3 regions of the Vibrio sp. Vb0667 genome follow, and region 3 is predicted to be linked to each of the others. Evidence: predicted binding sites of a transcription regulator. Region 3 holds the regulator's gene; each other region holds the start of a gene.

Region 1 (4,293 bases), on a different contig from region 3:
TCAGTTATTCCTTTCACTAACGCGTGCTCTAAGCGCTTTTCAACAGGCCAAGTTCTCCACTCAAGTGCAGAGGCATCCTCCTCTTTACCTACCCCTTTGCCTGCATATTCCGCCGCGATATCTAACAATCTCTCAGTGGCGTCATCACGACGGTTAAGAACGACATCTTCCACAGCCTCACGCAATTTTTCAGGCACGTTATCGTAGATTTCTAACTGACCCGCATTCACAATCCCCATATCCATACCATTTTTAAAACAGTGGTAGAGGAACACCGCGTGAATCGCTTCACGTACATAGTTATTGCCACGGAAAGAGAATGAGACGTTAGAAACACCACCCGAGATCATCGCATGTGGTAAATCACGTTTGATATCGCCAACGGCTTCAATGAAATCCACCGCGTAGTTATTATGCTCCTCGATCCCCGTAGCAATGGCAAAAATGTTTGGGTCAAAAATGATGTCTTCTGGTGGAAAGCCCACTTCATCAACAAGAATTCGGTAAGCGTTGGTACAAATTTCTACTTTGCGCTCACGTGTATCTGCTTGCCCAATCTCATCAAACCCCATCACAATCACAGCCGCACCGTAACGGCGGATCAACTTAGCTTGTTCAACGAATTTCTCTTTGCCTTCTTTGAGAGAGATCGAGTTAACAATGCCTTTGCCTTGGATGCACTTAAGACCGGCTTCAATAACCTCCCACTTGGAAGAGTCAACCATGATTGGTACTTTTGAGATTTCAGGTTCTGACGCACAAAGGTTTAAAAAGCGAACCATACAAGCTTGTGCATCCAACATGCCTTCATCCATGTTGATATCGATAATTTGAGCGCCATTTTCAACTTGTTGACGAGCCACATCGAGCGCTTCATCGTACAGCTCTTCTTTAATCAAGCGCTTAAAACGCGCAGAACCGGTTACATTCGTACGCTCACCGACATTGATAAATAAAGAGTCTTTATCAATCGCGAGCGGCTCTAAGCCAGACAAGCGACAAGCAACGGGAAGTTCAGGTAATTGACGAGGGGCGATATTTTCAACCGCGAGTGCCATTTGGCGAATGTGCTCAGGAGTTGTACCACAACACCCACCAATCAAGTTTAAAAAGCCACTTTGAGCCCACTCTTTAACATGCTTAGCCATATCTTCTGGCGACAAATCGTATTCGCCGAATGCATTCGGAAGCCCAGCATTTGGGTGAGCGGAAACAAAAGATTCTGATATACGAGAGAGCTCTTCAACATAAGGACGCAGTTCATCCGGGCCAAGTGCACAGTTCAAACCAAACGAAATCGGTTTAACATGACGTAATGAGTTGTAAAACGCTTCTGTGGTTTGACCGGATAATGTTCTACCGGAAGCATCAGTAATAGTCCCCGAGATCATCACAGGTAACTCAATACCCATCTCTTCAAACACACTTTCAACAGCAAATGAACAAGCCTTAGCGTTAAGCGTATCGAAGATGGTCTCGATAAGAATAAGGTCTGAACCACCTTTAATAAGCGCTCGAGTCGATTCAGAGTAAGCCTCAACTAACTCGTCGAAAGAAACATTTCGATATCCGGGGTCATTTACATCAGGAGAAATAGAACAAGTTCGGTTTGTCGGCCCTAAAACCCCTGCGACATAACGTGGTTTATCGGGTGTTTTTGCGGTCCATTCGTCTGCAACTTCACGTGCAAGCTTGGCAGCTGCAAAGTTAATTTCTTCACTTAGGCTTTCCATCTCGTAGTCAGCCATCGCAATGGTTGTTGCGTTAAAAGTGTTGGTCTCAAGAATATCTGCACCCGCTTCTAAATATGCAGCGTGAATTTCCTTGATAAGTTGAGGCTGACTTAGAACCAACAGGTCGTTGTTACCTTTTAGATCACAATGCCAATCCGCAAAGCGCGTTCCTCGATAGTCTTGCTCTTCAAGTTTGTACCCTTGAATCATGGTTCCCATACCACCATCAATCAAAAGAATACGTTGCTTCAATTGAGCTTCAATCTGTTGTCTTACGTTACTTCCCACAGTACAGCCTCATTCCTTTAGTTATCTTTCCATCCTATCACACAAACTTCAGGAGTCTAGACGTCTAAACGTGGAATTAATGATTATTTTATCTCCTTCTTAACTTACAAAATAATCACGAAAAAATGTTTGCTATTTAAGCAGCATCAGCCGAGAATTCCATTCATAAAATGTTACAAATAGAGAGCTCTATGTCGGTCTATCATACTTTATGTTTTCTATCCGCAGCTGCGATGCTAATTGCTTTTGTAAACAGCAAGATAGGAAAGATGCAAACCACCATTGCGATTACCGCAGGTTCAATGGTGCTTTCACTTCTAATCTTAATTGCGGGTCAAAACAACTGGTTCCATCTCACCGAAATTGCGACGGAGACGGTCACAAGGATTAACTTCGAAGATTTCTTGCTCAAAGGCATTCTTGGCTTCTTACTATTTGCTGGTGGACTAGGCATCAAACTCCCGAACCTTAAAGATCAAAAGTGGGAGATCACTGTTTTAGCCCTTGGAGCTACACTGTTTTCTACGTTCTTTATTGGATTTGCGCTGTATGGGTTTTGTCAGTTAATTGGCATCCAATTTGATTTGGTCTACTGCTTACTATTTGGTGCTCTAATATCGCCAACTGACCCAATCGCTGTATTGGCTATTGTGAAAAAACTAGATGCTCCTAAACGTATCTCCACTCAGATTGAAGGAGAATCGCTCTTCAATGATGGCTTCGGTTTGGTTATCTTCGTCACTCTATTTACGATTGCATTTGGCACTGAGGCACCAACTGTAGGTAGTGTCACCTTACTCTTCATCCAAGAAGCTATCGGTGGTATCACATATGGTTTCGTCCTCGGTTTGCTATTCCACTACTTGATCAGTGCCACCGATGATCACTCAATGGAATTGTTACTTACCATTGGTGTCCCAACAGCAGGTTACGCATTTGCTGAATACATCCATGTATCAGGCCCACTCGCGATGGTTGTATCCGGTATTATGATTGGCAACTGGACACGCTTTATTGGCTTTTCAAAAGAGAGTGAAGATCACCTTGACCATTTTTGGGAGCTTGTTGATGAGTTCTTGAATGGCGTGTTATTCCTACTGATCGGCATGTCGATGCTGCTATTTGAATTCCACAAAGAAGACTGGATCATGATGGCTATTTCAGTCCCTCTTGTACTAGCAGCTCGCTATCTAAGTGTATTTCTTTCTTACATAGGCTTTAAACGTTACAGAAAATATAATCCATGGTCAGTGCGTATTTTGACGTGGGGCGGTTTACGCGGAGGCCTAGCACTAGCGATGGCACTTTCTATTCCATCTGGTATTTGGGTGATTCAAGATAAGTTAATCGATGTAAAAGAGATTATTCTTGTAATGACCTACTCCGTCGTTGTTTTCTCTATCCTCATTCAAGGCTCAACAATCACTCCAATGATTGAAAAAGCAAAAGCAGAAGAGAAGAAGATGGAAGAGAATAACCAAGCAATAACCACTCCGGAACATACGGAGCCATTGGACTCTTAAAGACACGTAACTTAATAAATAAAAAGCAGCTACCTAGCTGCTTTTTTCATAACTAATTTTCAGACTCCCCTTCAAGGACTAATGCTCCTTATTCTTTGATATACCTTCAAATATACTAAGAATCGCTACGCTACATTTTCATAGATACTAACTATTGCCGATAGATAGTATTCATAGACGAGCCTTTTAATTTACCCATTTTCATCTGTATCACTTCTCTTCCCTTGGCAATATAGGCTCCTCGCAAACATCAAAGCTAAACTTCCACAATACTTAGCAATGAGCGAGTTTGTATTTTTATGAGAAAGAGACATTTAGGGTGATTGCGTTCAGAACCCAAACAGGTTAGCAACCTCATCAAGATAAAACTGAGCTAGCATTCAGTAGATCAAAGCCTTAACAGAAATTTAGCCCCCTCCCTCTTGATCTCAGTGAGACTAAACTTGTATTCAAAGTCATCCTATTTTCAAATTAGAAACAAGCGACACTTCAAACAATTAAACTCTGTCACATAACTAGATTTTCTAATATCGAATAAAAGGAGCTTTGGTTAGAGCTTGGTATCGGAATAAGACTAAGACTAAGGCACAGAGTTACGTGCTAGCTCGTTCACGACGTATTAAAACCATGTGAAGAGGGTAGTGTAACTCGAGATGCAAGATTTAAATATGAGAGTGGGTTTAAGGTAAGTCAGGTAACCAAAACGAAAAAAGCCCCAGTCTTTCGACTGAGGCTTAATATAAGTGGCG
Region 2 (4,293 bases), on a different contig from region 3:
TTGAAAACCTGCAGGCCAAAGCAAGAAGTGTCGGTTTATCAGCCGAAGAGAAAAGGGAGCTGCTAGCACTTATGCTAGATTTAAAAGCGTAACCCTGTTTAATTAGTCAGCAACGATTTAATTTGTTATAGTAAGTGGTTTGCATTTCGCATACTGATTCCTTCACCAGATTACGAAGTTGGATACCGTCTATGGATCACAATCCGCAGTCACAGCTAAAGTCACTTGTTATTAAAGGCAAGGAACAAGGCTATCTGACCTACGCCGAAGTAAATGACCACCTACCTGCTGAAATCGTAGATTCAGAACAGGTAGAAGACATCATTCAGATGATCAACGACATGGGCATTAAGGTAGTAGAAACTGCTCCTGATGCTGATGATTTAGCACTGAACGATGACACAAATATTACCGATGAAGATGCAGCCGAAGCTGCAGCCGCTGCACTTTCTAGCGTAGAGAGTGAGATTGGTCGTACAACAGACCCAGTACGTATGTACATGCGTGAGATGGGTACTGTCGAACTTCTAACTCGCGAAGGCGAAATCGACATCGCAAAACGTATTGAAGAAGGTATTAACCAAGTTCAATCGTCTGTTGCTGAATACCCAGGCACAATTCCGTACATTCTTGAGCAATTTGACAAAGTTCAAGCTGAAGAACTACGTCTTACAGACCTAATTTCAGGTTTTGTAGATCCAGATGCTGACGACACCGCTGCACCAACGGCAACACACATCGGTTCTGAACTGACTGAATCTCAGTTAGAAGAAGAAGACGATGAAGACGTTGATGACGACGAAGATAGCGATGACGATTCAGATGATTCTGAAGAAGATGTAGGTATCGATCCTGAATTAGCGCTAGAGAAATTCAACCAACTACGCAGCACCTATCAAAATCTTCAATTAGCAATCAACGAGTACGGCTATAACAGCCCGAAAGCAACCGTTGCTAATGAAATGATGCTAGACGTATTCCGCGAGTTTCGTCTAACGCCTAAACAGTTTGATCACCTAGTGAATGAACTGCGTACTGCTATGGATCGCGTTCGTACACAAGAGCGTCTGATCATGAAGTCAGTGGTTGAATACGGCAAAATGCCGAAGAAATCATTCATCGCGCTGTTCACTGGTAATGAATCAAGTGAAGCTTGGCTGGATGAAGTTCTTGCTTCAGACAAGCCATACGCTGAAAAGATCAAACGTAACGAAGAAGAAATCCGTCGTTCAATCGCTAAGCTAAAAATGATTGAAGAAGAGACTTCTCTAAACGTACAGAACATTAAAGACATCAGCCGTCGTATGTCTATCGGTGAAGCAAAAGCTCGCCGTGCGAAGAAAGAGATGGTTGAAGCGAACTTGCGTCTTGTAATTTCTATCGCGAAGAAATACACCAACCGTGGCCTACAGTTCTTGGATCTGATCCAGGAAGGTAACATCGGTCTGATGAAAGCGGTAGATAAGTTCGAATATCGTCGTGGTTACAAGTTCTCGACTTACGCAACGTGGTGGATCCGTCAGGCAATCACTCGTTCAATCGCGGACCAAGCACGTACGATTCGTATCCCGGTACACATGATCGAAACGATCAACAAGCTAAACCGTATTTCTCGTCAAATGTTGCAAGAGATGGGTCGCGAGCCACTACCGGAAGAACTGGCAGAGCGCATGCAAATGCCAGAAGACAAGATTCGTAAAGTTCTAAAAATCGCTAAAGAGCCTATCTCAATGGAGACACCAATCGGTGACGACGAAGATTCGCATCTAGGTGATTTTATCGAAGATACAACGCTAGAACTTCCGCTAGATTCTGCAACAGCAACTAGCCTTAAAGTGGCAACAAAAGACGTGCTTGCAGGTCTAACGCCACGTGAAGCGAAAGTACTTCGTATGCGCTTTGGTATCGACATGAACACTGACCATACTCTAGAAGAAGTTGGTAAGCAGTTCGACGTTACTCGTGAACGTATCCGTCAGATCGAAGCAAAAGCACTACGTAAACTTCGTCACCCAAGCCGCTCAGAGACTCTGCGCAGCTTCCTAGACGAATAATCGCAGCGCATATAAGCTTTTAGAAATCAAAAAAGGTGACTTTAGGTCACCTTTTTTATTATCTACTGTTCTAAGTGGATAAAAACTAAGCGCAATTGCCCTAGTTGGTATCTAGACACCTTGCAACGCTTCCCCTATAATCGTTGTCCTATCAAGGCCCCTTAGCTCAGTGGTTAGAGCAGTCGACTCATAATCGATTGGTCCGCAGTTCAAGTCTGCGAGGGGCCACCATATTTCGAAAGGCGTAGCAGGTTAATACCTACTACGCCTTTTTTGTATCTTATATCTTTGGGTACAGTTGCGGTAACTCGTCACTAACCTCGTAATAGCTTTTCCTCTTCCCCTCTTCTTTAACTATTATCTGGCTTTCTATACGAGCAATAGAAACAAAATGTCTGCTCGTGATTTAAACCATTGACCCTCAGACAACTTCTGATAGGATGGACATATAAACGTATGGACGTCTAAAGCAAAAATGGAGCTACAATGAAAAGTATTGGTCACTTAAAGAAACTAGCTTTGATTCTCACGGCAGTAGTCGGCTTAAGCGCTTGTGGAGAAAAAGATGACTCTGTCATTAAAGTGGGCGCGACAGTTGGACCACATGCACAAGTAGTCGAGGCGGTAGCGAAGGAGGCTGCGAAGCAAGGTTTGAATGTCGAAGTCATTGAGTTTTCTGACTACGTGACACCTAATGCCGCTCTTAGCGATGGTAGCATCGATATTAATAGCTATCAGCACCAGCCATTTTTAGACAACTTCAACAGTAGCCATAACGCCCAATTAGTATCAATTGGTCAGTCCATTCTTATGCGTATGGGGCTTTATTCTAATAAGTATCGCTCACTGCAAGAGCTTCCAAACAATGCACGTATAGCGCTTCCAAATGACCCTACCAACGGTGGTCGTGGTCTGTTGCTACTCGCCGATGCAGGTTTAATTGAGCTGAAACAGGGTGTTGGCCATAAAGCCGCCCTAACTGATATCACAAAAAACGCAAAATCATTTGAATTTGTCGAGGTAGATGCCGCTCAGCTACCAAGAACATTAGATGATGTGGACGCGGCTGCGATTACAATGAACTACGTAATGTCTTCTGGTTTAGATCCGAAGAAACAAAGTATCTATCTTGAAGCAAAAGACGCACCGCTGGCCGTCATGGTCATCGCTACTCGTGACGCAGACAAAAATAATGAAGCGTATAAAAAGTTCGTTTCTATTTACCAATCTCAAGCAATTCGTGATTACCTCGATCGTACGTTCAAAGGCACAATAGAAGCAGCTTTTTAATCAATAAAGCAACGAATACTTTGCTCACTAATCAGATAGGAAAGAGGCTAATGTTTTCTCATAGCCTCTTCTTTTCATTACTCACTAAATTGACTCATTGTCGACTTTCAGCTTCTAACTTCATTGCCAAATAAGCTTGGTCAGCAGAAACCAATTCAGGGCGGTTAATCAACTTCCAGAGGAAGTATGGTGGGATTAAAAATACGATGAAGTAGAGAGATTCATGGAAGAAAACATCGGCTATCGTTTGCTGATGCTCCCAAAGTGCCGTCAGTGCAAAGAGCTCTAACATCACGCCTAATACACCAAAGACGACAGAGACAACAATCGCTAAACCCAGTAGTTCTCTAACAAAGTGCTTGTATGCCATGATACTAATTCCTTCTAGCAATAAGTCATACTAACTTACGCTCATAAGAAACAAGTGAGCTTGATTATTATCAAACTCACCTCATCACTGTTAAGAACTTAGTTTTATAAAAAAGTACTTGTATATAGCGTCAGCGAAGACTGATTTCCCTATCACAGAGCATAGATACCTCTACAAACAGAGGGTGATGGAACGACCAACTATTGGCTATATGAGCGCAACTTTAATCAGATAAGTAATATTGAACCGTCGATACCACTCGTACTTTCTTAATGTAAGGCGTGTTGCTGTCTCGGTCATAAATCGAGAACTGCCCTTGAGTTGCACGTTTGATCTTACCCAGTGAACTCTGTGAGTCTTTCGCAAATTTCTCAGCCACTTCACGCGCATTCTTAGTCGCTTCTTCGATCATGTCTGGCTTCACATCATTCAGCTTAGTAAAGCTGTACTCAACACGATTTGCATAAGGATCTTGGTTAAGCAAAACGCCTTGTTTTCCTAGCTCACCTATTTCATTGATTGCCGCTCGAACAACATCAACACTCTGGCTGTAAACCGTAACGGTTCGCGAGGCCAAAT
Region 3 (4,293 bases):
GAACGTTGAGATAATAACGCGGCCAATAGGCGAGCAGACCATACTTCTCCGTGTCCCAGTACCGCAGCTTTTTGCGCATTAGTGAGTGGTGCAGTCAGTTCCGAGAGAGTACTGAACTCATCATGTAATAAAGCTAACAGCTCTTCTTTTGCTTCACTCTCCAACAAGCTTTCTATTAGCTCAGTTTGGAACTGTCTCAAGCTTTGAAGCGCTTCATGCGCAATTCGGCCATCTTTACTTAACCCTTCCAAAAACTCAATCAAGCGGTTAGTGGTTTTTCCTGCAGCAGATACGACCACAAGATCATTTTCTGTCGAATACTCCTTGAGAATACCCACAACGCGTAAGTAGCATTCTGGGTTTGCTAAGCTACTGCCACCAAACTTATGCAGCTGACGTTGTACAGTCATTGTTATCGTCTCCTATTACTGGGTAGCTTTAGCGAACGCTTGTTCTAAATCTGTGATGAGGTCTTGTGCATCTTCCAAACCGACAGACAAACGCAATAGTTGATGAGAGACCCCAGCCTCCGCCAGCGCCTCCTCACCCATTGCACGGTGCGTCATAGATGCTGGGTGGCAAATCAAACTTTCTACACCACCTAATGACTCTGCTAATGAAAACAGTTGGAGCTCTTTCACAAACACCTTTAACTGCTCAAACGAACCAGCAAACTCAAAACTCAACATAGAGCCAAAGCCCGTTTGCTGCTTTTTAGCAATGTCGTGACCTGGATGTTCCGGCAGGCTTGGATGATAGATAGTTTTAACTAACGCTTGTTTCTGTAGGTAAGCTAGTACCTGCTGTGAGCTCTCTTCATGTACTCTCATACGAGCAGCAAGCGTACGAATACCTCGCAGTGTCATGTAACTATCGAAAGGTGTGCCCGTTGCACCAATACAATTACCCCACCATGCAAGCTCTTCTGCATGCGCTTCTGTGTTGGTGATGATTACTCCACCAATTACGTCCGAATGACCGTTGATGTACTTTGTTGTGGAGTGGATAACAAAATCCGCACCTAGCTCTAAAGGTTTTTGGTACACGGGTGTCAAAAAGGTATTGTCCACCGCAACTAACGCGCCGATTTGTTTCGCTTTTTCACAAGTAGCTGCAATATCCACTACGCGAACCAGAGGGTTTGACGGAGTTTCTAGCAAAATGAGTTTTGGTTTTTGTGCCAATGCAGCATCTAAAGCCTGTTCGTCTGATTGATCGACAAACTGAACCTTAAAATCGCCTTTGTTAGCTCGGGTATTAAAAAGACGATAGGTACCACCATAACAATCGTGAGGAGCAATAATGAGATCATCTGGGCCGAGAAAAGCGGAAACCCATAAATTTAATGCCGACGTACCGCAGTTAGTAACAACCGCTCCTTTTCCAGACTCAAGTTCAGATAGCGCACTTTCCAACAGTCCGCGGTTTGGATTACCAGATCGTGTGTAATCATACTTGGGCACTTCACCAAAAGCAGGAAAACCATAGTTAGTGGAAAGATAAATAGGTGGAACGACAGCATGATATTGGCTGTCTGATTCAATACCAGTGCGTACTGCAATGGTCGCAGGTTTGCGAGTGCTCATGGGTGTATCCTTTCACGGGTAATGACTTCTAAATAGGAATGCGCTATATCTAATGAGTAACATAAAGTGATCAACACGCTTCCTTTGCTGTTATGTTCACTTTACTCGTCAAAAAATGAGACGTCAACACTTCTAGACGTCTATATGTCTTTGCTTATGGCGGTAAATGCAGCTAAAATCAGCACCTAAATTATTTTTAACCGATTACATAAATGAAGGTGTGCAATGGCTGACTGGAATGGCGAATACATTAGCCCATATGCAGAGCACGGCAAAAAAAGCGAACAAGTAAAAAAAATTACCGTCTCTATCCCGCTAAAAGTTTTAAAGGTGCTAACTGATGAGCGTACTCGCCGTCAGATCAATAACTTACGCCATGCAACCAATAGCGAATTGCTATGCGAGGCATTTTTGCACGCGTACACAGGTCAGCCACTTCCGACAGATGAAGACCTTCGTAAAGACCGTCCTGATGATATTCCAACAGAAGTAAAAGCGCTGATGACGGAAATGGGCATCGAATTTGAGTCATTCGACGAAGAATAAAAAAGCCTGATAAAAGGTTTCAGGTAATAACTCTTGCCTCGAGCCAAATGGATGACATAAAAAATGGGACGCAATAGCGTCCCATTTTTTGTGTATCACATCTGAAAGATATATTACTCTGCCATGTAGTTTTCAGGCATCTCGATACGAGCTACACCTGAATTAACCGCCGCCTGAGCAACCGCTTTTGCAACACGTGGTAGCAAACGTGAATCCATTGGTTTTGGAATAATATAGTCCGCACCAAACTCTAGCTTATCAACACCGGCAGCCTTCAATACGGCTTCAGGTACAGGCTCTTTTGCTAGCTCACGAATCGCCTCAACGGCTGCAAGTTTCATTTCATCATTGATTTCACTTGCACGCACATCAAGAGCACCGCGGAAAATGAATGGGAAACACAATACGTTGTTAACTTGGTTAGGATAATCACTACGGCCAGTACCCATGATCAAGTCATCACGAACTGCGTGAGCAAGTTCCGGCTTGATTTCAGGATCCGGGTTAGAACATGCGAATACGATTGGCTTATCTGCCATCAACTTCAACGCTTCCGCTGGCAATAGGTTTGGACCAGATACACCTAGGAACAGATCTGCACCTTCAATCACGTCTTCTAGTGTGCGCTTATCTGTATTGTTCGCAAATAGCTGCTTATATTCATTAAGATCATCACGACGAGTGTGAATCACACCTTTGCGATCTAGCATGTAGATTTTTTCGCGCATTGCGCCGCATTTGATCAGAAGCTCCATACACGCTACAGCGGCAGCGCCAGCGCCAAGACAAACAATTGTTGAATCTTCAAGTTTCTTACCTTGAAGTTCGATTGCATTCAGCATACCCGCTGCCGTTACAATAGCAGTACCATGTTGATCATCGTGGAATACTGGTACATCACAACGTTCAATCAGACGCTTTTCAATCTCAAAACAGTCTGGTGCTTTAATATCTTCAAGGTTGATACCGCCAAAAGTGTCTGCAATGCTCGCAACAGTATCAACAAATTCATCGATCGTGCGGTGCTTAACTTCAATATCAATAGAGTCAAGACCTGCAAAACGCTTAAACAGTAACGCTTTACCTTCCATCACTGGCTTAGATGCAAGTGGACCTAGGTTACCTAGACCTAGAATAGCGGTACCGTTAGAAATAACAGCAACCATGTTCCCTTTTGCAGTGTACTTGTACACGTTATCCGGGTTTTGTGCGATTTCACGCACTGGCTCTGCAACACCAGGGCTATATGCAAGGGCAAGATCACCCGCCGTTTCCGCAGGCTTTGTCAGTTCGACAGCAATCTTTCCTGGAGTTGGATAAGCATGGTAATCCAATGCTTTTTGGCGATGTTCTTCTTCTGGAGTGGCTGCTTGGTGGTTGTCTTCAGACATGGACGTTTCTCTTTTTTATTTTTAGGTAAGGGGGCATAAATTCTATCGGATAGAAATCAAACTTCATAGGCAAGATTGCGAGCAATATCCTTAAAAAGCCGATAATAAAAGAGATTAGACCAGATAACGGGGTTAAGCACCCGATTTTCGAGTCAGGTGCTCTTTCTTCTTACTATTATTGGAGTATGCAAACTTAGAAAGTATCGTTACTCTTCGTCCACGTATTGCGCTTGGAGATAATTCTCAATACCAGACATTTCAATCAAGCCAAGTTGCGTCTCTAGCCAATCAACATGTTCTTCTTCATCTTCAAGAATATCTTGGAAGAGATCTCGAGACACATAATCTCGAATGTCTTCAGCGTAGGCAATCGCATCTTTTAAATCTGGAATAGCCGCCATTTCAAGCTTTAAGTCACACTCGAGCATTTCCTTGGTATCTTCACCAATCATCAACTTACCTAAATCTTGTAGGTTCGGTAGGCCTTCAAGGAACAAAATACGCTCAATTAGATGATCGGCATGCTTCATCTCATCGATAGATTCGTGATATTCCTTGTCTGCTAGGTGCTTTAAGCCCCAGTCTTTATACATTCGGGCGTGAAGAAAATACTGATTAATAGCGACGAGCTCGTTACCGAGCACTTTATTGAGATGTTGAATGATGATTGGATCGCCTTTCATGACAAAACCCTCCTCTTTGGCTTCATTTAAATGTAGAAGCAAATGAGAAGGTGTCAAAATGTAAGGCAAATAATTACTGCATACTTA

Evidence for each region. Region 3 encodes MetJ, which represses methionine synthesis genes. Its sites were predicted from a motif close to TTAGACNTNTANANGTCTAA; they were not measured.
Region 1: a site for MetJ is predicted at 2,070-2,089, ahead of metH (methionine synthase). Genes of this name have one in related genera too.
Region 2: a site for MetJ is predicted at 2,503-2,522, ahead of R8269_RS17760 (MetQ/NlpA family ABC transporter substrate-binding protein). Genes of this name have one in related genera too.

The regions. Positions count from the first base shown of each region.
Region 1 covers NZ_JAWPOL010000043.1:45-4,337, reverse strand. Annotated here, with positions in the region: gene metH (methionine synthase) at 1-2,021, opposite strand, end outside; gene R8269_RS21870 (cation:proton antiporter) at 2,213-3,544, shown strand.
Region 2 covers NZ_JAWPOL010000023.1:37,828-42,120, forward strand. Annotated here, with positions in the region: gene dnaG (DNA primase) at 1-92, shown strand, start outside; gene rpoD (RNA polymerase sigma factor RpoD) at 192-2,054, shown strand; tRNA gene R8269_RS17755 (tRNA-Ile) at 2,210-2,285, shown strand; gene R8269_RS17760 (MetQ/NlpA family ABC transporter substrate-binding protein) at 2,541-3,344, shown strand; gene R8269_RS17765 (hypothetical protein) at 3,439-3,714, opposite strand; gene R8269_RS17770 (SIMPL domain-containing protein) at 3,938-4,293, opposite strand, start outside.
Region 3 covers NZ_JAWPOL010000029.1:46,813-51,105, forward strand. Annotated here, with positions in the region: gene R8269_RS19460 (bifunctional aspartate kinase/homoserine dehydrogenase II) at 1-410, opposite strand, end outside; gene R8269_RS19465 (O-succinylhomoserine (thiol)-lyase) at 426-1,586, opposite strand; gene metJ (met regulon transcriptional regulator MetJ) at 1,812-2,132, shown strand; gene R8269_RS19475 (malic enzyme-like NAD(P)-binding protein) at 2,246-3,523, opposite strand; gene bfr (bacterioferritin) at 3,730-4,206, opposite strand.